4 regions of the Tumebacillus sp. BK434 genome follow, and region 4 is predicted to be linked to each of the others. Evidence: riboswitches for the same ligand, from Rfam matches in the RefSeq annotation. Region 4 holds a riboswitch; each other region holds the start of a gene.

Region 1 (5,812 bases), on a different contig from region 4:
GTGTTCCGCACCGTGCAGGAAGCGCTGAACAACATTTGGAAACACGCCAAGGCCAAAGTGACCAATGTCAAATTGGAACTAACCGAGAAGCAAATCGCAGTGCATATAGATGATGACGGCGTAGGGTTTGCCGTGGAGGAAGCGATGCAGAGCCGCGAAGACGGGCATTTTGGCCTGATCGGAATGAAGGAGCGCATCCAACTGCTCGAAGGCAAGGTGGAGATCAAGTCCGCACCGAACAAGGGAACCCGCGTACACATCACGTTACCGATCACGGATTAAGGGAGGCGATCGTCATGGAGCAACATCAGAAGATCAAACTTTTTTTGGCGGATGACCACACGCTGTTTCGCCAGGGGCTGCGTCGCATTTTTGAGCTGGAGGATGATATGGAAATCGTCGGCGAATGCAGCGATGGTGAAGCGGCGGTGAGTCTGGTGCTCGAGATCAAGCCGCAGGTCGTGCTGATGGACATCAACATGCCCAAGCGCACGGGCGTGGAAGCGACCCGGCTGATCAAGGAGGCCGACCCGGACATCCGCATTCTGATCCTGTCGATCCACGATGATGAAGCGTACATCTTCGAGACGATCCGCGCCGGCGCGAACGGCTATCTGCTGAAAGACGTTGAATCGGATGTGCTGGTCGAAGCGGTGCGCCAGGTGGCAGGCGGCTCTTCGTTCATTCATCCGCAAGTGACCACCAAGCTGCTCGACGAGTTCAAGCGCCTGTCCAACCAGGTGTATGACGGCGACTTCGAGCAGGGGGAACCGGAACTGTCTTCCGAATGGCAGGACATTCTGACCCAGCGCGAGATGGAGATCCTGAAGCTGATGGCGGAAGGCAAAAGCAACCGCACGATCGGCGAGACGCTGTTCATCTCCGAGAAGACGGTGAAAAATCATGTCTCTTCCATCCTCGGCAAACTGTCGGTCGATGACCGCACACAGGCGGTGATCACCGCGGCAAAACGCTGCTGGGTGAAATTATAGGCAAAAAGCACGTGGGCGAACGGAGCGGCATATATTGACACTACAACCCTGCAAGGAGGTGTCAAGAGTGCTCGCTCTTTTCATTTGGGGATTTGCGTTGTATGGCATCTTTATGGCGCTGTGGAAAGCTGTGCGGTTTATGGCGCAGAGAAACCGGCGGGGAGTGCCGGTGACAGCAATCCTGATCGTGCGGGAGGGGGCCTCTTACATCGAAGGCATCCTCCGGACGCTGACGACAGCCGAACCGTTTTGCGGACGCGAGCTCGAAGTGGTCGTCATCGACTGCGGGTCGCGCGATGAGACGGTCAAGATCGTCGAGTCGATCGCGCAAAAGCGGGGCACGGTCAGCCTGATCCGCGCGGGCGGCGAAGACCCGGCTCTGTCCTTGCCGGCGCTGTTCGGCAGCCGCGGGCGCAGCGTGCACTGCTTGTTCGACCTGCGCGGCAAAGTCTCGCCGCTGGAAGTGGTGCCGACGCTGGCAGCGTTTTGGAGCGATGAAACGGTTTGAACAAAACGGGACTTTAGACCTATGTACGAGCGGGATGCCCCGAGCATATAATAAAGCCATAAGATGAGTCAATCAATAAAGGCAAACCCGCTGAAAAGCGGCGACGCAAAGCCATGGGTCTAACGTCAACTCTCCCTAAGTTGACCATGATTGCCAGGTTGCTGATTGATACGGTCGCGGACTGTTACCCCACAGTCTGCAAAGTATCCGCCTCGGCAACCCACCGAAGGTGGATTTTTTTATCAGCAGTGACTCATCGGGTAGCATAACTCATTTACCCTTTTTGTAATCCCCCTACCCCCCACACAAAGGAGCCCTTTACGAGTCCCCAACTCGTAGAGGGCTCTTTTGCATGGTGGGGATTTTGCGTTTTACACCGAAAAAAGGACTCCTTCCGGGTGGAAGGAGTCGATTATTAGAAAAGAAGGAGGTCATGTAATGAAAAAGTCACTCGCAACACTGGTGATGTCGTCCGTACTTTAGTATATGCAGCATCTGGTGTTTGATGCAGGCTTTACAAAAGGTTCATCATTTCTTCATGTTGTTTTGCCATACTGGAAGTAGCAACCATCCGGGGGAGGGCTTACATCATGGTGAAGAAAAAGAGAAGCAAGGGCGTTTCGGTGCAAACTAGGCTCACGCTGTTTGTGTCCGCGCTCTTGCTTCTTGTCGTTTTGGCGATGGGGGGCACGGTGTACGCGGTGCTGGCGAAAGACTTGAAGCGAAGCGCCGATTTTCAATTGCAAGGCCACGCTGCACAGACGGCGAAGCAAGTGGGGATTCTCTTGCAGACGTCCGACTCCCGCATGTTCGAGCGGGAAGCAACATACGTCGTGGAAAACGGGCTCCGCTCCTTCGAGCAGATCGGCTGGCACGTGCAGTCGACACTGCTCCGCCCCGACGGCGAACCTGCGCTGGAGCGGGGAAATGCTCTGCAGATCGGGCAAGAGCTGAAAGCGAAGATCATCCAGCAAAAGTCGGGGATTCTGCAGAGCAGCGACTTTGGAACAGGGAATGCATCTGCAGGTGGAACCGGCGCTCAAGGGGACGAAGGAGCAGCGGCGGGAATGGCCGATGGCGGATTCGGCGCGGGTGGGACCTATGCGTTTGAATTTGTGCCGGAGCGGAATCTGGTCTATGTGGCGGCGGTGTCGGACGAGCAGATTTTTGCATCGCTTACCGAACTGCGCAATCTGACGCTGCTGTTGGCAGGAGCCGCACTGGTCATCGGGAATCTCGGGGTCTGGTTCTACACGCGGAAGATTCAGCAGTCGCTGCTGGCGATTCGCAAGCTGATGCGGGAAGTGGCCGGCGGCAAGCTGCACAGCCGGTATGGCAGCCGGAATGACTATAAAGAGATCACAGACTTGGGCGAAGCGGTCAATTCGATGATCGACAACCTGCACCGCCTGATCGGACAGGTCGGGGCGATCGCCGGCGAGGTGGCCGTCGCGTCGCAAGCGCTGTCCCGGAACGCGGAGACCACGTCGGAAGGCATCCGCCACGTGGCAGCGACGATCCAAGAGGTCGCTTCCGGCGCGGACGCCCAGGCGGAGTCGGCGGTGGAATCGGCCGGGGCGATGGACGCGATGGCGCATGAGATCGCCCGCATCGTCAAACGCTCGCACGGTGTCGCCGCAGAATCGGCCCAGACGGCGCAGGAAGCGGAACAAGGCAACCTGGCGATCCAGCAGACGATCCGCCAGATGAACTTCATCAACCAGACGGCCGGCACGACCGCTCAGGCGGTGCAGGCGCTGGAGAAGCGCTCGCAGCAGGTCGGAAAGATCGTCGAAGTGATCACCGGGATCGCCGCCCAGACCAATCTGCTCGCCTTAAACGCCTCGATCGAAGCGGCCCGCGCAGGTGAACACGGCAAGGGGTTCGCCGTCGTCGCCGACGAAGTGTCGAAACTGGCCCTGCAGTCACAAGGGTCAGCCCGGCAGATCACCGAACTGATTCGCGAGATGCAGGCGGAGACACAGCGCGTCGTGCAGGCGATGGGCGCAGGTTCCCAAGAGGTGCAGGCCGGCATCGTGCTGGTCGACCGGGCAGGCGAAACGTTCCAGCGCATCTTGCAGGCGGCCGAGCATGTCGCGGTGCAAGTGCAGAAGATCACCAACGCCTCGCAGGAGATGTCGCGCCGCTCGGAAGAAGTGGCAGCCGGCGTGGACGTGGTGAAGCAGATCTCTCAGGAATCGGCCGCTTCCTCGCAACTGTGCGCTGAAGCGTCGGTCGTGCAGCTGGCTTCCATGGAGGACGTGTTTGCATCGGCCGATCGCCTGCGCAAAATGGCGGCGGAGCTCCAACGTTCGATATCGCGGTTTCAAGTCGAGGCAGAAGCGTCATAAGCTTCTGCCCGATTTTTTCCCAAAATAATTTTATAGAAAAATAAAGAGTATTAACGCTGTGTAAAAGCGATACTGGTATTTCGCAGATATTTTTACTATAATAGTAGTGTCAAAGATTCTGTAAACTCTCAAATTCATGTAGATGAAGCGTAAATATGCATGGAGCTGGCAATGGGGGCTGGAGGTGAACGGGTGATCGAAAAGCAGATGGGAGTCAGCCGCTCGGTGTTTCGCATCGTGACCAGCGCTGTGCTCTCTTTTGGGTGTGTGATGGCGGTCGTGTGGATGCTGGAAGCGGCACGCGCCGCCGCGTTGTTTGGCTGGTCGTGGGGGCCGCAGCCGAATCAGGAAGTGGTCACGCTGCGGGTTCTGGTGATCTATGCGCTCGTGATGGCAAGTTTGATGGTCCGGTATCTGTTTGCCGAGTATGATGTGGTGACCGACCGGCTGCGAATGAAAGTCTATCTGGCGAATGGCTATATTTTTTTGATTTCGTTGATCGCACTTTTCTTAAAGTTTTTTGAGGGTGATAGGTTCCGCCAGGCCGAAGCGGTGGTCGACGTGATCGGTCTGACCTGTGTCGCCGCCACGGTGTACGCCTTGTATCTGCTGGTGATGATCTACCACAATGTGCAGAAGCGGCTGGAGAATGAGCGGGAGTTGTCGGAGCAGCTGTATCAGCAGTTGACCACCGACAACTTGACGGGGATTCCCGGACGCGTCTTGTTCATGGAGCATCTGGCCGCTGCGATCGACACGGCGCAGAAGAAAGGCACGCGCGGTGCGGTGCTGTTTTTTGACTTGGATGATTTCAAGATGTTTAACGACTCGCTCGGCCACTCCTTTGGCGACAAAGTGCTGACGGCGGTGGCGAAGCGGATCCGCGCGCATCTGTCGTCCGGGATGCGGCTGTACCGCTTGGGCGGCGATGAATTTGTGATCATTTTGGAAAAGGATGCCAGCGTTACCGATCATGCGCTGCAGGCGGCCGAGCAGATTTTTGCCGTGATGAAACAGAAGCTGCAAGTGGACGATCAGGAGCTGTTCATCAACCTCTCGCTCGGCATCTCGCGCTTCCCGGAGGACGGCAGCGATGTGCATACGCTGTACCGCAATGCGGAGATGGCGATGTACCATGCCAAACAGGCCGGGCGCAACCATCACCAGCTGTACGATGCGGAGATGAACGCCCGCGCGGCGGAGCGGCTGCTGCTCGCCGGCGACCTGCGCAAAGGCTTGGAGCGGGAGGAGTTTTTTCTCGCCTACCAGCCGCAGGTCTGCCTGATGACCGGGCGCATCACCGGCATGGAAGCGCTGATCCGCTGGCGGCATCCGGAGCGGGGCATGGTCTCGCCGGGCGAGTTCATTCCGCTCGCCGAAGAGACGAAGCTGATCATCCCGATCGGGGAATGGGTGCTGCGCACCGCCTGCCGTCAGAACAAGGCGTGGCAGGATGCGGGGTTCCCGCCGGTCTGCGTGTCGGTCAACCTCTCCGCCGCCCAGTTCGGTCAGCCGAATCTGGTGGCGATGATCAAGAAGATCCTGCAGGAGACCGGCTTAGAGCCGCAATATCTCAATCTCGAGATCACGGAGAGCATCACGATGAACAACGTGGAGCGGGCGATCCTGACGATGCACGAGATCAATGAGTACGGCATCGGCATCTCGATCGACGACTTTGGCACGGGGTATTCGTCACTCAACTATTTGAAGAAGTTCCCGATCCAGACGCTGAAGATCGACCAGTCGTTCGTCCGCGACATGACGGAAGAGCATCAGGACGTGGCGATTCCCACGGCGATCATCGCCATGGCGCACTCGCTCAACCTGAAGGTCATCGCCGAAGGCGTCGAGACGGACGTGCAGCGGCAGATGCTGCGCGAGCGCGGCTGTGACGAGATGCAGGGCTACCTGATCTCGCGCCCTGTGCCGGCGCCGGAGTTTGAAGCTCTGCTGCACAG
Region 2 (5,812 bases), on a different contig from region 4:
AATGATCCGCAACCAGAGAAACGGGCAAGCCCACGACGTTAAAATAGTCGCCTTGAATCTCCGGGATGAAGGCGGAAGCAGCTCCTTGAATGCCGTAAGCGCCCGCCTTGTCCATCGGGTGGCCGCTGGCCACATAACGCGCGATGAGTTCCGGGGACAGCTCTTTCATCACCACTTTGGTGCCGCAGACGTCGCGCACTTCCTGCCCGCCGCCCGCTTCCACAAAAGCGATCCCTGTGTATACCATATGCGCATGTCCGGACAACTTGGACAACATTCTTTTCGCATCTTCTTCATCGACCGGCTTGCCGAGGATGGCGCCGTCGCTCACCACGATGGTGTCCGCTCCGAGGACCAGCCCATGAGATAAAGAATTCGCAACTGCTTTCGCCTTTCTGTACGCCAGCTCTTGAACGAGTTCCACCGGGTCTGCGCCCGGCGCAAACGATTCGTCCACATCGCTCACAATCACTTCGAATGACAGTCCCAGACCGGCCAGAAGCTCTTTCCGGCGCGGAGATCCGGATGCCAGCACTAACAGCTGATCCTGCATAGCGGCCCTTCGCCTCCATGTTCATTTTCCAAGAAACAGATGCATAATACCGTTTCTGGCTACTCTGGATTATTTTAGTCTGTCCCGGAAAAAGAAAACTATGTCCATGATAATATACTCTTTATCTTGTTGACTGTCCAGAACAGAACGGCGACAGAAGTTGACACGAATTTGACAAAGAAAAACCCGCCCCGTTTCAGGCGGATCTTTCGATGGTTCTTATTCACCAAACAGCAGCTTGCTTCCTGCGATACCCGGTGAAGTCATCTCGAACGGATTGAGGATCACATCGAGCTCCTCTTCGGTGAGGATACCGCGCTCGAGGCAGATCTCGCGGACGGAACGCCCGGTCTGGATCGCTTCTTTTGCGACCATCGTCGCCGTCTCATAGCCGACATGCGGGTTGATCGCAGTGACGACGCCAACGCTCATCTCGACCAGTTGGCGGCACCGCTCTACGTTCGCGGTCAGATCTTCGATCAGGCGCTCGCGGAAGACGCGCAACGCGTTTTGCAGAATCGACAGGGACTGGAGCAGGTTGAAGACGAGCACCGGCTCCATCACGTTCAGTTCCAGCTGACCCGCTTCCGAGGCGAGCGAGATGGTGTGATCGTTACCGATCACTTGGAATGCGACCTGGTTGACCACTTCAGCCATGACCGGGTTGACTTTGCCCGGCATGATCGACGAGCCCGGCTGGCGCGGCGGCAGGTTCAATTCGCCGAGGCCGGTGCGCGGCCCGGATGCCATCAAGCGGATGTCATTGCAGATCTTCGACAGGTTCACGGCGCAGATCTTCAGCGCGCCCGACACTTCGGTGTAGGCGTCTGTGTTCTGTGTGGCATCGACGAGATCGTCAGCCCGCTTGAGGTCGAGCCCGGTGATCGAGCGGAGATGCTCGGCCACTTTGACGATGTAGCGCGGGTCGGCGTTCAGGCCGGTGCCGACCGCCGTCGCGCCCATGTTGATCTCGCGCAGGTTGTCGAGCGAGCGCACGACGCGATCATAGTCGCGGGAGATCACCCGCGCATAAGCGGAAAATTCCTGTCCGAGGCGGATCGGCACCGCGTCTTGCAGATGGGTGCGGCCCATCTTGATCACCTGGTCAAACTCCTGTGCCTTCGCCTGCAAAGCGTTGCGGAGGTTGTCCAGCTCTGTGACGACGCCTTGCGCCAGATTCAGCGAGGCGATGCGGATCGCCGTCGGGAACACGTCGTTGGTCGACTGCGCCATGTTGACGTGCGTGTTCGGCGAGCAGTGCAGATATTCGCCTTTCGCGCCGCCGAGCAGCTCGATCGCGCGGTTGGCGATCACCTCGTTGGCGTTCATGTTCATCGAAGTGCCGGCACCGCCTTGGATGGAATCGACGATAAACTGATCGTGGAATTGACCGTCAAGCACTTCATCAGCAGCTTGGGCGATCGCTTCCCCAATCTTTTTCTTCAAGACGCCCACTTCCATGTTCGCCAGCGCGGCCGCTTTTTTGACGGCTGCCAGGGCGCGGATCATCTCCACATGCGGCGGGATGCCCGTGATCGGGAAGTTCTCCACGGCGCGCAGGGTCTGAATGCCGTAATATGCGTCTGCCGGCACGTCTTTTGTGCCGAGAAGGTCTTTTTCAACTCGATATGCTGTCATGATAGAGAAACTCCTTTGTATGTGCAAATATTACTCTATCGTACCATACTTTGCCGTTATATCCGAACCGGTTCATTCAAATCCGGTACATTTTAGAGTTCATCATAGCTTTTCTTGATCACTTGCCCCACATAGCCGAGCTTGCTGTTGAGCTGCAGATAGCTGGTCTTCTGCTTGCCGGTCAGCCCAATGTCCACCGTCAGCACCGTGAGGCCGTGCTTCTGCTTCAGGGCGGACAGCTCTTTCATCCGGTTCTGGCTCCACTGGTCTTTGCTGACCACCTGCGGGTCGAAGTCTTCCCACAAAATGCCGTCGATGTACGGCGCCGTGCGGTCTTTCAGCGCGGTCAGGCCCCAGTTTTGCACGATCGTCTGCGCCGGGAAGTCCGCACGCAGCGAGGCGACGAACTGCACCGCCCCTTCACGCTGGCGATTGGAGACATCAGACGGCCAGATGCCGTCATCGGCGTTGCCCATCGTGTCGAGGAACACGCCGTTCAGACCTTTAGCGAGCACTTGGCTGCGATAATCTTCGAGCAGCAGTTGACGGTAGTGTGCGCTGTTGATGTCCATCGACCAGGACTCCCAGTCCGAACGGAAGTCGCGCTTGCCTTTGATGGTCAGATAGTCGCCGTTTGTTGCCTGTTTCAGCAGGTCGGAGTCTTTGTATTGCTCCAGCACACTGAGGTAGCCGAGCACCTTGACCCCTTTTTGCTTCAAGGTGTCAACTTGAGCCTTGGTCCACAGGCGCGGTTCGATCACGACCAGTTCATAGGCGGTCAGCTTTTGCAAGACGGCCGGTTTCGGCTCGCCGTAGAAGATTGTATAGGAATTGATCCCGGTCAGGGAGCTGGGCTTTTGCTTGACGGCTGCGACCGGCTGAGCCAGCGCGGTGTCTGCGACGGCCACCCCCGTGACCAGAGTGCATGCAAGACATAGGGTCGAGAGGTTACGCATCATTTTATTCATGAGGTCTACACTCCTTGTTGCAAAGATGAAAAACGCCCTCTCCGTATCAGGAAGGGCGCTGGAGTGCGGCAGAGTAAGGTCTGCCTCCTGCAACCTGGCGATCTGTGACAGCTTGCTGCCGTCCGAAGACCCATGGCTTTGCGTCCTTGCCTTTCGACAAGTTTGCCCTTACCCGTATGAGGTTACCCCTATTGTAAATGCCGTACCCCGCTTTGTCTACTCACTTTTCAACAAGTTGCTAACGAGCGATTCATAGCCGAGATAAAAAGCGGTCAATTTAACTTGTGCGGCAAACATACCCCTTCCTTCTTGCACCGCTTTCACCGCTTCCGACAGCGAGCCGTGCATTTTTTCCAACAGGACTTTCTCCTCCGTGCGATTCGCCTTGGCGAGGATGGTCTGCCAGTTTTTCAGCTCGCCGTCGAGCGCGGCGAGCTCCGGCGCCAGCGCTTTGGCTTTGGACGCATCGGGCGACGGTTCGAGCGCCAGCGGCATGATCGCGGCGGCGAGCTGCAATTCCTTCGCGATGCCGGTGGTGATCGTTTTCGCGTCCGCTTCGGCGACGCCCGTCAGCTTGCCGCTGCGAGCTTCGATGATGAACTCCTTGGGATAGTGCTGGATCTCCAGATCTTTCAGCGCCGCTTCGAGTTGCTTGCCAGCCGCTTTGTCAGCGGTGACGGCGGTGAAGACCTGAAACTGTTCGGTTCCACGGATTACCGTGCCGACGCCCTTGTCGGCGACGGCCGCTTGCAGCGCTTCAGCACGGGCGCGGTCTTTGAACACGCCGATCTGCATCGCGTACAAGGAGACGCCGGGCAATTCTGCCTCGGCACCGAAGGCCGGGACTCCGCCCGGCTGTGCGGCGGGCGCATCGGGCGATGTGGCGGAGACGATGCCAGACGCGGTCTGTCCTTTGAACAACAGGAGCAGGCAAACGCCAAGCAAGACGCCGGTCAGCGTGGCGAGAAGTAACGGAAACAAGATTCGCCCCTTGCCGGCGCTGCTCTTCAGCCCGCGCTGCAGGCGGGATGGAAATCGGGTGCAGGCGTCGGCCTTACTTGTGCTTTTGCTTTTGATATGTACGTTGATTTGTGGTTTGTCCATGCTCACCGCTCCTTTTCAGATTCCGAGTCTAGTTGCTAGAGTCTATGAAAAGTTCTGCAAAGCTATGACAAAGAAAAAAGAGCGATAAAATAAAAAAAGGTGTGCTCAGGCACGAAACCTGAGAACACCTTTTTCCGTCTAATCTTATAGAGAGATCCGATCAGTTCAGGATGTGAACCTTCACTGCACGGCGGCCGAATTGAAGTGCCTGTTCGCGAGTATCAAAATGAATGTCAATTCGATTGCCTTTGATCGCCCCGCCGACATCGCTGGCTACTCCGTATCCGTATCCCTCGATATACAGCTTCGTACCGAGCGGAATCACGTTCGGATCCACCGCGATCGTCCCCTGCCCGGCAGCACCGCCCGAGGCAGTCCGCTCTCCCGGCATCGAGTACGCCGAGGCAGCCATGGTGAGCACTTTCATTGCGGTCAGGTTGGTATCGCTCCCCCTGCTCGCCACCACAACCGGACGCTGCTGCGTTCCGTAGGAGACGACCTGGTTGACCGGCGCGCTGACGACTGTGCGCTCGTCTTTGCGATCGACTTCTTTGCCATTTTCGAACACAATTTTCGTTGTGATCTTGGCTTTCCCTTCCACACCGGATGTCAGCACTTTCTCAGTGCCTGTGTACAAGTTGGCATCTGGCTGGCGTTCGGTCTGAAAAGGTATGGATTCCTCTGCGACTTTCACTTCTTCAGATCTGCGTGTGATCGTGATCTTTTGTCCGTTTTCGATGGAGGCTCTTAATTCCAGATTGGTCTTATCAGCCTGATTCAGCTTGATACCTAGTTCTTTGAGCAATTCTTCTGTCGTGCCGGCCTGCGTTTTCACGCTGACCACTTCATTGGTGCCGTCCTGGATTTGAATGGATTTTGCATGTGTGACTGTGATGATCGTTCCTTCTGCAAGTGCGTCTATAGCTGCAGGTTGCACCAAGTCTTCTGTTCCTACTGTCACGCCTTTGTCGCGCAACAGCTCTCCTACCGTCCCCACTTGGAAACCGGAGATTTCCTGCTTCTGTCCGTCAACTTCCAAGGTTACCGTCTTGTAAGTGGACGTTGCTGTTGCCACGCCTCCGATCAGGAGTGCGACAGCCGCTGCAGAAAGGCAGTAAACAGACTTACGGTTGACCTTTTGCACTCAACCACCTCTTTTTTTGTAATTTCCCACGCTGGAAACTACCCCCAATATCATGCGGACAAGAACTGGATACAGTATAACCCTACTTTCCGAATCTGGCAATGGGCAGAAATGGAAATAACTGAATATTGCATCGATTCGACAGGATTTGACGCACTCCTTTCACTCCGGCACTGGAGGTACGTAGACAGATTATGCGGGTGGTAAAGTTACAAGAACCAACAAAAAGAAGGACAGTCCGTCTGCCGGTGCGCTCCACTGCTGCCAATACCACCCCCACAGCGCGCCGCCGTAAGCCCATGTCGAGAAAGTGCCAAGCAGGATAAACGGACCAAAAGGAATGTGCTGGCCGGGCCGAATCCGCCGCGTCCACAAGAGCGGAAGACCGATCAGCGTGCCCCACAG
Region 3 (5,812 bases), on a different contig from region 4:
CTGCTGACGCTCGCCTCGCTCGACCATGCGGAGGAAGCGCGGGAGGCGAGCTCGTTTCGCCTCGATGAGCAGATTCGCGACGTGGTCCGGTCGCTGCAATGGCAGTGGTCGGAAGGAGCGCTCAGCATCGACTTGCAACTGCTGCCGGTGACGGTGTCCGGCCAGCCGCATTTTTTGCATCTGGTCTGGGTGAATCTGCTGGCGAACAGCATCAAATTTACCGAACCGGGCGGCGCGATCCGGATCACGATGCAGCGCGGCCCGCGCGAGGTGACGGTGGAAATCGCCGACACGGGGATCGGGATTGCGGCCGATGATCTGCAAAATGTGTTCGAGCGGTTTTACAAAGCGGACAAAGCGCGCCAACGCCAGCGCGCGGGCAGCGGGCTGGGTCTGGCGATCGTGCTGAAAGTGGTGCAAATGCACGGCGGGACGGTGGAAGCCGCCTCCGAACCGGGCGCGGGGACGACGTTCCGGGTGCGGCTGCCGCATTTGTAATCTTCCGTTCATCTTCTATTCATCTGGCTTGCTTATGATGCGAATAGAAGATCGAAAGGGAGGGTGATCCGATGAAGATGATCCGACGCATCGCGGCGTGGTCAGCCACGTCGGCAGGTGCGAAATGGGCGGTGAGCATCTGGCTTTTGCTGGCGATCGTGCTGAGTATCGTCGCGCCGTCTGCGAACGACATTGCCGTGTCGGAAGGGACCGGGCTGCCGGATGATGCGCAGGCGACGCAGGCGCAGCAGGTGTTGGAAGCGAGCTTTCCATCTGCTGACGGGCTGAGCGCGCTGGTGGTCGTGCAAGATCGGCAGGGGCTGGATCAGGCGGACTGGGACGCTGTCTTTTCTGTCACGCGCTGGCTGGACTCGCCGCAAAAACCTGCCGGGGTGAGCAGCGCGGCGCTTTTGCACAACATGCCGCCAGCGGCGTTGAACGGCTTTTTGAATGAGCAGAAAACGACGCTGATGCTGCCCTTGCGCCTGCAGCCGGGCTTGGAGCAGGACAAGGTGCATGATGCTGTAGCAGAGGTGCGCGCGTACGTGGAGGCGGCGCTGCACGGTAAGGCCGAAGTTGCGATCACCGGTCCGGCCGGGATCGCCGCCGATACGCTGGATGCGTTTCGCAATGCGGACGTGGTGCTGATGCTCGCGACGGTGGCGCTGATTCTGGTCTTGCTGCTCGTGATGTACCGCTCGCTGCTGCTCGCAGTGACGCCGCTGTTGATCGCCGGTGTGCTGTTTACAGTCACCAACCGCCTGCTCGGGCTGTTTGGTGAATCCGGCTGGGCGGAAGTGCAGAGCCAGGCGCTGTCGATCATGTTGATTCTGCTGTTCGCCGTGCTGACCGACTACAGCATGTTTGTCTTCTCGCGCTACAAAGAAGAGCTGACGAAGACGGAGTCGCAATTTGCCGCGATGCAGCAGGCGGTGGCGCGGGTGGCCGAACCGGTGTTTTTCAGCGCCGGGACGATTTTGCTGGCTGTGGCGACGTTGTTTGCTGCCGTCTATGAGCCGTACCGCAGCTTTGCGCCGGTCTTTGTCACGGCGATGGCGGTGATCTTGCTTGGGAGCATCACGCTGATTCCGGCCGTCTTCGCCCTGCTCGGACGCCGGGCGTTCTGGCCGTCTGTGCCCCAAGTCGGCGTGCAGACAGACAAGCGCGACCGGCTGTGGGAAAAAGCGGCCCGGGTCGTGACGACCAAGCCGAAGCGGACGTTTTTCACCTTGCTGCTGCTGCTGATGGCGATGTTCCCGGTGCTGACTCAGATCGAGTATTCGTTTAATCTGATGAAATCATTCCCGGCCGACGCTTCGTCGCGCCAGGGGTTTGAGATGCTGGAAGGTGCGTTTCCGCAAGGGGAACTGGCGCCGGTCACCGTGCTGCTCCGCTCGGAGCAGGAGCTGAGTTCGGAGGAGCTGCAAGCGCGGCTGCGGTCACTCTCAGAAGCGCTTGCAGCAGAGCCGGGCGTGCATCAGGTCACCGTTCCGCCGGGGGAGACGCTGCTCGCGAGCGACAAGCTTACGGCGCGCTGGCAACTGGTGCTCGATGCCCATCCGTATGAGGCGAAGGGGCTGGATCTGGTGGAAGACCTGCGCGAGCGGGGAGGAAAGCTGCTGGCGGAGAACGGGTTCGATCCGGCGACACATCAGCTGCTGTTCGGCGGGCAAACGCCGACCCAAGTGGATGTCCGGGCGCTGAACGGCCGTGATACGTGGGTCGTGATTGGGCTCGTCATCGCGCTGATCACCGTATTGCTGGCGCTGGCGTCGCGCTCGTGGGTGGCGCCGCTGTATATGATCGGGACGATCTTGCTGACCTACGGCGCAACGCTGGGGTTGACGTGGCTATTGTTTCACCACCTGCTGGGCTATGAAGCGCTGTCCTACCGCATCCCGCTGTACGGATTTGTGTTTCTGGTCGCGCTCGGGGTTGATTACAACCTGCTTCTATTCGCCCGCATCCGCGAAGAAGCGCAAGCTGTACCGCTGACGGAAGCGATCCGTCGCGGCGTGGTGAAGACGGGCCGGGTGATCACATCGGCCGGGTTGATTCTTGTTGCGACCTTCGTGGTGCTTATTACGCAACCTCTGTTGGAGCTGAAAGCGTTCGGGACGATGGTGGCGCTGGGTGTGCTGCTCGATACATTTTTGATTCGCGGGCTGTTGATGCCGTCGCTGATGATGCTGCTGGGCCGTTGGAACTGGCGGCCGGGCAAGCTGGAACTGGAACTCGAAACGGAAATGGAAAAGGGGAGTGTGTGATGATGGCGAATGCACTGTTGTTCTTGCATGTGTCCGGCCTGTCGGTGTGGCTGGGGTCGGCGGTCTTGTTGATGATCTTGTTCGCGTATTTGAAAAAAGAGTCCCTGCAGGAAAGCAAGCTCTTGCTCTTCTGCACGCGTTTGGTGAACCGTGTGACCAGCGTCGCCGCACTGGTCGTGCTGGCGAGCGGCGTCGGGCTGATCGAGCTGCTCGGTTACCGCGGGATGGAAAAGCCGTTCTGGCTGTCCTTTATGGAACAGGCCGGCGGCACGGTGATCCTGCTGTTCATCCTCGTCTTCACCTGGAAGAGCCGCCGCGCCGTCAAACAGCTGGCCGAAGCGGCCGGTCGCTCCAAAGTCGCCGGCTGGTATGCCGCCGCACTCAGCGTCTTCGCGCTCGCTGTGACCGGCGTGCTGTTTGTGGTCAGCGCGAAATTGATCTGATGCGCGCAGAACCTCCTTTCTATTGGAAAGGAGGTTTTTTTTTTGTTGTTTGCAAACGGCAAAGTGGCGAGACGGCACGCTGAAAAAATAGTAAAACAATAACCCCCACAAATGTTCATTTTGCAACGAAACTAATAGGTTCGTAAAAGATTCTTATTCACAACCTGTCTGAAATGAAATATCATTGATATGAGAGAGATAAACAAGTGAAAAGGGCAAATCATGGGAAACCATGAGACGCAAAGCCAAGGGCCTGAACTGCATGTGCGGAATATTCTGGAAGTGTAGATGGCAGCCGGTTACCACGGGGATTCATCGCAAGAAGGTTCCCTCTTTTCACAAAGAAAGGAAGGACGAAGAGCATGGGGAAAAGGTACAGCCAAATCGCGCTGCTCGCCATGTTCCTGCTGGTATTTCAACTCCTGATGCCGGCAGTGCAGACACTGGCAGCCGCAGAATCTGGGAGCGTCACCACGCTCTCGGAAAGCACGATGTTGCCGCCGAGCAACCTCGCCACTCAGTTCCTGACACCAAGCGATGTCAAATTGACCTGGAGCGCCGTCTTTGGCGCGACCGGTTACAACATCTATGGCATCTATGACGGGGAACTGCGATTCTTGGGCAAAGCGAACACGAACTCTTTTATCGCCAATGATATGCCCGAAGGATCGTACAGCTATGTCGTTTCGACGCTGGGCCCGGATGGCGAATCGGGTCCGTGCGCACCGGTCACCGTCGAGATCTCCTACCCGGAGATGGCGGCGCCGGCGACGCTCAGCGCCAAAACGAGCAACATCAATGACATCGTCCTGACTTGGACCGCGGCACAGTACGCGAAGAACTACAACATCTATCAAGTATCCGAAGACGGCTCGCAGACGAAAGTGGCGACCGTGACCGGAGCTACATGGACCAACGCCTCCGCTGCGGGCGGCAGCTACACCTACGCGGTGTCGGCCGTGCACGCGCTGTACGGCGAATCGGCGCTGTCGCAAACGGCGACCGTCGATGTCGGCGAAGTCAAACTGACCGCGCCGAAAAACGTGAAGTACACCGTCCTGAACGGCAATGATGTGCGTCTGCAATGGGACGCTGCTCTGTACGCCACCGGGTACAAGGTCTATCAGGTGATCGACGGGCAGAAAGTGCTGAAGCAGACTGCGACCGGCACCACCGTCACGCTGACCAACCAGCCGGCGGGGGAGTACAGCTATGCGATCACCACCACTTCGACCCGCTTTGGCGAGTCGGAAGAGGCGGGCACCGTCTCCTTCATGCTGACCCACCCGACGATGGCCGCGCCGAACAACTTCAAGTCGACGATCACGAACATCAATGACGTGACGCTGACCTGGGAAGCGGTGACGTACGCGACGAGCTACAAGCTCTACCAAGTCATCGACGGTGACAAAGTCCTGAAAAGCACGCTGACCGGGACGAGCACTTCCTTCCTGAAGATGACTTCGGGCGACTATACGTACCAGCTGTACTCCTACAGCGACCGCTTCGGTGAGTCGCAGGTGGGCAGCCAGGTCAAATTCCAAGTCGACGCCCCGGACATGGCCGCGCCGGCGAACGTGACCGCGAAGATCGTCAACGGCAATGACATCGTCCTGACATGGGATGCGGTTGCCAACAACACCAACTACAAGGTGTATCAGATCGTGAACGGTCAAAAGGTGCTGAAAAGCTCGCCGACCGCCGCGACCGTCACGTTTGCCAACTCGGCAGCGGGCGATTACACCTACGAAGTCTCCTCGTACTCGGCCCGCTTCGGCGAGTCGGCAACGGGCAGCCAAGTGGCGGTCAACCTCGTGCATCCGACGATGCAGCCACCGGCCGACTTGGTGCAGGCGGTCACCAGCGCCACGTCGTTCACCTTGAACTGGCAACCGGCTGAGTTTGCGACCAGCTACAAAGTGTACCAGATCGTCAACGGTCAGAAGACGTTGAAGAGCACGGTCACGACGCCAAGCGTCTCCTACAGCAGTGTAGCGCCTGGCACGTATACCTATGAAGTTCGTTCCGTTTCTGCCCGCTTCGGGGAATCGGCGCAAGGCACCGTTTTGACCTTCACGATGAACGGTCAAGTGATGCCGACGCCGGGCAACCTGACCTACACGCTGGCAAATGGCAACGACATCACCTTGAAATGGAATGTAACGCAATATGCGACCAGCTACAAAATCTATCAGGTCATCGACGGCCAGCGCGTGCTGAAAGGCACGACCAGCGCCACCTCTGCGACCTACAGCAACATGCCGGCCGGCGAGTACACGTATGTGGTGACCGGCATCTCGACGCTGCTCGGCGAATCGCCGGAGGGTGCGGAAGTCAGCTTCACTCTGGTGCATCCGACGATGGCCGCTCCGGAAAGTCTCACGCACACCGTGTCGAACGTCAATGACATCGTCTTGAAATGGAACGCGGTGCAATATGCAAACAGCTACAAGATCTATGAGATCGTCGACGGAGCAGCGGTGCTGCTGAAAACGGTCACCACGCTCACCAACACGTTTACCAACGTTTCGGCTGGCGAGCACACCTATGAAGTGCGCGCCGTCAGCACCCGTTTTGGCGAAGGCGAGCCGAGCAGCCGCCTGA
Region 4 (5,812 bases):
GCTGATCTTCGGGTACCGCAACGGCCGGATTGAAGACGCTTTGCGCCCGTTCCGCCGCCCGATCCACCCGAATAACGCCGGTCATGCTATGATCGCCCGCCACCTCGCTTCTTACATTCGGTAGTTTCATCGTGTTATAATATAATAAATCAAAATTCATCTGAGTCGAGGTACGCCTGTGAATACGAAACCGGCCAAACCAACCACACCGAAAGCCAAGTCCAAAACCAAGCCGACGAAGATCTATGAAGAGGTGGCTCGCCACATCAAGCGGATGATCGAGGACGGCGTGCTCGCCCCAGGTGACAAACTACCGCCGATGACCGAACTGGCCAAACAGTTTGGCGTGTCCCGCGCGGCGGTGCGCGAAGCGTTTTCTTCACTGGTCGGCATGGGCCTGATCGACCTGCGCCACGGCGAAGGCACGTTCGTGCAGCGCATCGACGTGCAGACGATGATCATCGAGCCGATGAACGCTGCGCTCCTGCTTGGCCGCAGCAACCTCCGCGACCTGTTGGAGATGCGCCGCCTGCTGGAGACCGGCACCGTACAGGCGGCTTGCGAGCGCCGGACGGAGGAAGGGCTCCTGCGGATCAAGCAGGCGCTGGAAGGGCAGGAGACAGCCCGCCATACGCTTGAGGAGCAGGTCGCCTGCGACTTGCAGTTTCACATCGCCATCGCCGAAGCGTCCGGCAACAACGTGCTTCTCAACCTGATGAACACGCTGTCCGAAGCGCTGCGCAGCACCTTGCGCGCCACGCATGAGACGGCTGCCGACCCGGAAGCGTCGATCCGCGAGCACCGTTTGCTGTACGAAGCGATCGCAGCCGGTGACGCAAAGCGGGCCGCCCTGCTGATTCATGCCCATCTGGAGCACGGCGAACGCCAGATCCTGGTCCGCAAAACATAAAAAGCACCCGCTCGCCATCGAGGAGACCGGGTGCTTTTTGCTAGGTATAAAACGGGGGCAGTAGGAAACGATTAGGAGGATCAATCTTGTAGGAGGCTCCTATGGACGCACAGACCACAACCCGGCGCGCGCACCGCAAGAAATCGCTTGCCGCCAAGCTGAAGCGCTTGTTTTTCATCACGCTCGGCTCCTTGCTGGTGGCGGTGGCGCTGGAGATCTTCCTCGTCCCCAACTCGGTGATCGACGGCGGGATCATCGGCGTTTCCATCTTGCTGGCCTATTTGACAAACACGCCGTTTGGGATCTACATGATCCTGCTCAACCTGCCGTTTTTACTCGTCGGTTACAAACAGATCGGACGCACGTTTGCGTTTACCACCTTGATCGCCGTGATCCTGATGTCCGGTTTCGTGACGCTGTTGCACGGTGCACGTCCGTTTACAGACGATCTGCTGCTCGCCACCGTGTTCGGCGGTGTGGTGATCGGCATCGGCGTAGGCACGATCATCCGCTACGGCGGGTCGCTCGACGGTACGGAGATCGTCGCCATCCTCGTCTCGCGCAAGTCGGGGTTCTCCGTCGGCGAAGTGGTGATGTTTTTTAACGTGTTCATCCTCGGCAGCGCCGGATTTGTCTTTGGCTGGGACCATGCCATGTATTCGCTGATCGCTTATTTTATCGCCTTTAAAATGATCGACATCACCATCGAAGGACTCGACGAATCGAAATCGGTCACGATCATTTCCGACTATCCGGACGACATCTCCGAAGCGATCCTCAACCGCCTCGGGCGCGGTGTGACGCACGTGTACGGCAAAGGCGGCTACAGCGGTGAACCGAAAGAACTGCTTTACGTGATCGTCACCCGGCTGGAGGTTGCCAAGCTGAAAGACATCGTACTCGAATACGACCCGGCTGCCTTTATCGCGATCGAGCATGTCGCCGACGTGATGGGCGGACGCTTTAAGAAAAAAGCGATTCATTAAAGTGACCGTTTTTTGACAAAAATGCCCCTGTCCTCCTCATGGAACAGGGGCTGTTATTTATGTATAATCAAAAGAAAACCTGTTGCCGGAAAGGCAACAGGGCGGATGTCAGATTCGTGGTGTTAAAACAGTTGGATATTATCTTGAAAGAGTTCATTGAGCTTTTCTTGATAAATGGAAAATAATTCGGAATGTTGTTGCAATAATTCCCAGTTGTCGAACAGATCACGGTTCTCTTGATAAAAACGATTCTGTTCGAGGACTAAGTTGTGGTCACGCTGCATGAACGATTTCAGTTGTTCAGATTCAAGGGCAACAGACTGTGTGAATCCAATGCCTTCCGCGTTTGACATCATGTCAGGCACGTTCAGCATGACAGACATCGAACCGGCGAGTACGCCTAGCATCAATGAAACAGGTAAACGGAAACGCACAATTCTCTCTCCCTTCGGCAACCCGGCTGCCATGGCGAGTGGTCACCCGCTGTAGGCCCGCAGCTTTGCGTCCCGCCCTTTCGAGCGGTTTGCCATTTCGTGTGGATTTTACAAAATTCGACATATGATAGATGATTTTTTATACTATGACTATGACGATAGTTTCATAGTAGGATATAATTAAAGCGAAGTCAAGACATCAGCAGGACTTATTGCCTATGATTTAGATGATTTTATTCTTTCGAGAATCGATTCAATAGTTCTGGAGTACCAAATTTGATTTAAAACATTAAATCTCAGGGATGATTCTGATTTATAGAGCGGAAAAGGGGCAGGTAGCACGATGGGAACTGAAGAGCGTAAAGACAAGCTCCGCTCCGCCTCACAAGAGGCAGGATTTTTTGAAGCGCTTCAGGCTGTCGAGGAGCAGGCAGGGGCGCTGAGCCTGCCGACCGATGCGGAACGGTTAGCGCCGCGCAGCATCAGGGCGCAGGTGGTCAAAAAGCATAGTGCGGGCTGGAAATTGCCGCGCTGGCTCCTGATGCTGATCGGCGCATCGCTGCTAGGCAACATCGGTCTCGGCGCCATGTATTTCCTCAAGCAGGGAGCCGCTCCGGCGCCGGTTGAGCAGCCGCCGGTCGTTTCCGAAGACGCGGAGGAGCCGGCGAAACCGGCCGATGCGGTGACCACTTTTTTGCCAAAGACGGTGGTCTGGAACAAGAAACAGCTCGAGGAATTGTCAGAAAAAGAGCGCCGGGACGTGGAAAGTCACCTGGCGGCGATGCCGACGGGGCGGTATTTTGTCTCCGGTTTTTTCAATCTGCTATTTATCCCCGGCGACAGCAAATTGCAGATGGACGATACCGGTGCCGTCAGCGTAAAGATGTTTTTGTACAACGGCTATTTGCGCAATTTCACGCCGAAGCGAATCGTCCTCAGCGCCTACTATTATGAAGGCGTGGTTTTTAACGGAACGATTGAAGGGCCGCTTGACGAGTGGCTGCCGGGCGAAGTGCGGATGCTGGAGATGAGGTTTGCCCCAGATGAAGTCAAAGACCCGAAGCTGGTCAAGAAGCTGATCGAATACAAGGCGGAGCAGGACAAGCTGTCGATTCAGGCGCGTTTTGTGGTCGATGAACCGAACCTGATGAACCCGCTCGTTGCCGAGCCGGTCTGGATGTTTTTCAACACGCATACGGCTGTGACCGGAGCAGGCAAATAAGGAGGTGTAACCGGCATGTTAGGCTATCTGTGGAAAAAGTACTACAATGCCGTTAAGAAACGCCTCGGCTTGTTGGTTTTGATCGTCGGCTTTGCGGTCGGCACCTCGACCTACCTGAGCATGTTCGTGGTGACGCCGACGTACAAGGCGACGACGGCGCTCCTCGTCAACACCGACCCGACGATCTCGGCCGAATATCTGCTCAATGAAGTGTTGACCAACCAGAAGGTGATCAAGACCTACAATGAGATCATCAAAAGCCATCTCGTGCTGCAAGAGGTGATCGACAAGTTGCACCTGCAGATGTCGCCCGATGAGCTGGGCACGAAGATCAAGATCGTCAACAACACCGACTCGTCGATCTTCACGATCACCGTCACCTATCCGGATCGGGAAGCGGCGATCGTGATCGCCAATGAACTGGCCCGCGTGTTTACGCTGAAGATCGGACAGCTGATGCAGGTCGACAATGTGGTCGTCGTCGATCGGGCGACGATGCAGACGTCTTCGAAAACGGCTCCCAATGTAACGATGAACGTGGCGATCGCTCTGATCTTGTCGACGATGGCGGCGATCGGCGCGTTTGGTGTGCGGGAATACCTCGATCCGACGATGAAGAGCCGCGAGGAGATCAAGTTTGAGACCGGGCTGGCGACGATCGGCGAGATCGGCACGTGGTCGCCGAAGCGGCGCTGGTGGGGGCTGAAACAAGATGTCGCAGCAGCAAGCGAACTGCCGCAGCTGAAGTTGAACCCGACGAAGCGCAACCGTCGCGTGCTGGATGGCTATCAGCATCTGTACCGCAACCTGCTGCCGGTGCTGACGATGGAAGATGTGCGCACGATCGTCATCACCTCGACGCACGACAAGGAAGGCAAAACGACGATCTTGACCCACCTTGGCATCCTGATGGCGCAACATGGGCACTCCGTGCTGCTGCTCGACGCCAATGCGGAGCAGCCGGTCTTGCACGGCCTTGCGCCGGGCGGGGGAGAGGCGGGCTTGTGCGATCTGCTGCTCGGAGCGGCAGAGCTCGACGAGACGATCCGCCAGTCGGTGATCGCAGGCCTTGATGTTTTGCCGCTGGGCCGGGCCTCGCTGCAGGCGCTGCGCTCGGTGGCAGAAGGGCGCCTAACAGACGTGATGCCGGTCTTGCGCGACCGTTACGACATCATCCTGATCGACAGCGGATCGATGAACTCTTCGCTGCTGCCAAACGCTTTGGCCCGCCATGCGGACGGCGTGCTGTTCGTCATCAAGAGCGGCAAAGTCGCCCGCGAGGCCGCCGCCACCGCCGTAGCCGGCCTGCGCCAGGTAAGCGCCAAGATCCTCGGCGCCGTTCTCAATAAAAACGAAGCGAATTCCAAGCGCCCGCCGTTCTTGCTGGAGCGGGTGCTGCAAAAGGATATCGAGATGCATCAGGGAGAAAACAGCGTTTCTAACTAGGCCGCCCAGCCTGCCGGAGATTGAGGTCACAGAGGTAACAAGTTGTGTGCATGAAAAAAGGGACTCGGAGATCGAGTCCCTTTTGCTTTGCTAGTTGGAAGGAGCGCCGCAAGGTGCGGCGTTGCAGATCGCGCGGTACATCGCGAGGAAGGTGTCGCGCTCGCGTTCCAGCGAGTAATGATCGGCGATGGTGCGCAGCGACCCTTGGCTGAGCTTCGCGCGCATGTCGGGGTCGGTGACGAGTTGGACGGCCTTGGCGGTCAGTTCCGGGCCATTGTCGTAGAGGAAGCCGTTCACACCGTCCCGGATCAGGTCGCGGTTGCCCGGCACGTCAGAGGCCAGCACCGGCTTGCCGATCGACATCGCTTCGAGCAGGGCGTGGGAGAGGCCTTCGGAAGAAGACGTGTTCATCACCACATCGGCCGCCCGGTATAGATCGGCGATCTCTTCATACGGCACCGAGCCGAGGTAACGGGCGAACGGGCTGCCGGCAAACGCGGCATCGACTTCCGCTTTCACCTTGTCATCGAGCACCGGGCCGACCAGTACAAACCGCACCTGCGGCAACTGCTCATACGCTTTTTGCAGCGGCTCGAACGCGTCGAGCGGGCGCTTCACAGGGCGCAGGCCGGCGACGAGCAGGAACAGGAATTCGTCGTCCGCCAAGCCAAAATCGGCCCGCGTTTTGCCCGCCCCTTGCGGCAGGTCGATCCCGAGGTTGATCACCTGTGACTTGGCAGCCGCCGACGGGCGCAGCGTCGCGAGGCGCTCTTTCGCTTCTTCTGTCAAGAAGACGATCGCCGCCGCGTAATCG

Evidence for each region. A riboswitch is a leader RNA that binds a small molecule or an ion and turns the genes downstream of it on or off. The one in region 4 is predicted to bind cyclic di-GMP.
Region 1: another riboswitch for cyclic di-GMP. It lies ahead of EV586_RS05670 (methyl-accepting chemotaxis protein); the one in region 4 lies ahead of EV586_RS14655 (hypothetical protein).
Region 2: another riboswitch for cyclic di-GMP. It lies ahead of EV586_RS04375 (glycoside hydrolase family 191 protein); the one in region 4 lies ahead of EV586_RS14655 (hypothetical protein).
Region 3: another riboswitch for cyclic di-GMP. It lies ahead of EV586_RS06270 (OmpL47-type beta-barrel domain-containing protein); the one in region 4 lies ahead of EV586_RS14655 (hypothetical protein).

What each region holds. Positions count from the first base shown of each region.
Region 1 covers NZ_SLXS01000002.1:252,644-258,455, forward strand. The annotation lists gene EV586_RS05655 (sensor histidine kinase) at 1-282, shown strand, start outside; gene EV586_RS05660 (response regulator transcription factor) at 297-992, shown strand; gene EV586_RS05665 (glycosyltransferase family protein) at 1,060-1,500, shown strand; cyclic di-GMP riboswitch class I at 1,571-1,666, shown strand; gene EV586_RS05670 (methyl-accepting chemotaxis protein) at 2,091-3,851, shown strand; gene EV586_RS05675 (putative bifunctional diguanylate cyclase/phosphodiesterase) at 4,044-5,812, shown strand, end outside.
Region 2 covers NZ_SLXS01000001.1:1,207,254-1,213,065, forward strand. The annotation lists gene EV586_RS04365 (Maf family protein) at 1-553, opposite strand, end outside; gene aspA (aspartate ammonia-lyase) at 773-2,191, opposite strand; gene EV586_RS04375 (glycoside hydrolase family 191 protein) at 2,284-3,159, opposite strand; cyclic di-GMP riboswitch class I at 3,245-3,336, opposite strand; gene EV586_RS04380 (SPOR domain-containing protein) at 3,376-4,263, opposite strand; gene EV586_RS04385 (3D domain-containing protein) at 4,424-5,407, opposite strand; gene EV586_RS04390 (prepilin peptidase) at 5,600-5,812, opposite strand, start outside.
Region 3 covers NZ_SLXS01000002.1:386,702-392,513, forward strand. The annotation lists gene EV586_RS06255 (sensor histidine kinase) at 1-498, shown strand, start outside; gene EV586_RS06260 (MMPL family transporter) at 570-2,765, shown strand; gene EV586_RS06265 (hypothetical protein) at 2,768-3,208, shown strand; cyclic di-GMP riboswitch class I at 3,413-3,515, shown strand; gene EV586_RS06270 (OmpL47-type beta-barrel domain-containing protein) at 3,571-5,812, shown strand, end outside.
Region 4 covers NZ_SLXS01000005.1:193,896-199,707, reverse strand. The annotation lists gene EV586_RS14670 (SGNH/GDSL hydrolase family protein) at 1-124, shown strand, start outside; gene EV586_RS14665 (FadR/GntR family transcriptional regulator) at 179-910, shown strand; gene EV586_RS14660 (YitT family protein) at 1,012-1,896, shown strand; gene EV586_RS14655 (hypothetical protein) at 2,019-2,363, opposite strand; cyclic di-GMP riboswitch class I at 2,344-2,434, opposite strand; gene EV586_RS14650 (flagellar basal body-associated FliL family protein) at 2,674-3,552, shown strand; gene EV586_RS14645 (tyrosine-protein kinase domain-containing protein) at 3,568-4,998, shown strand; gene EV586_RS14640 (glycosyltransferase) at 5,089-5,812, opposite strand, start outside.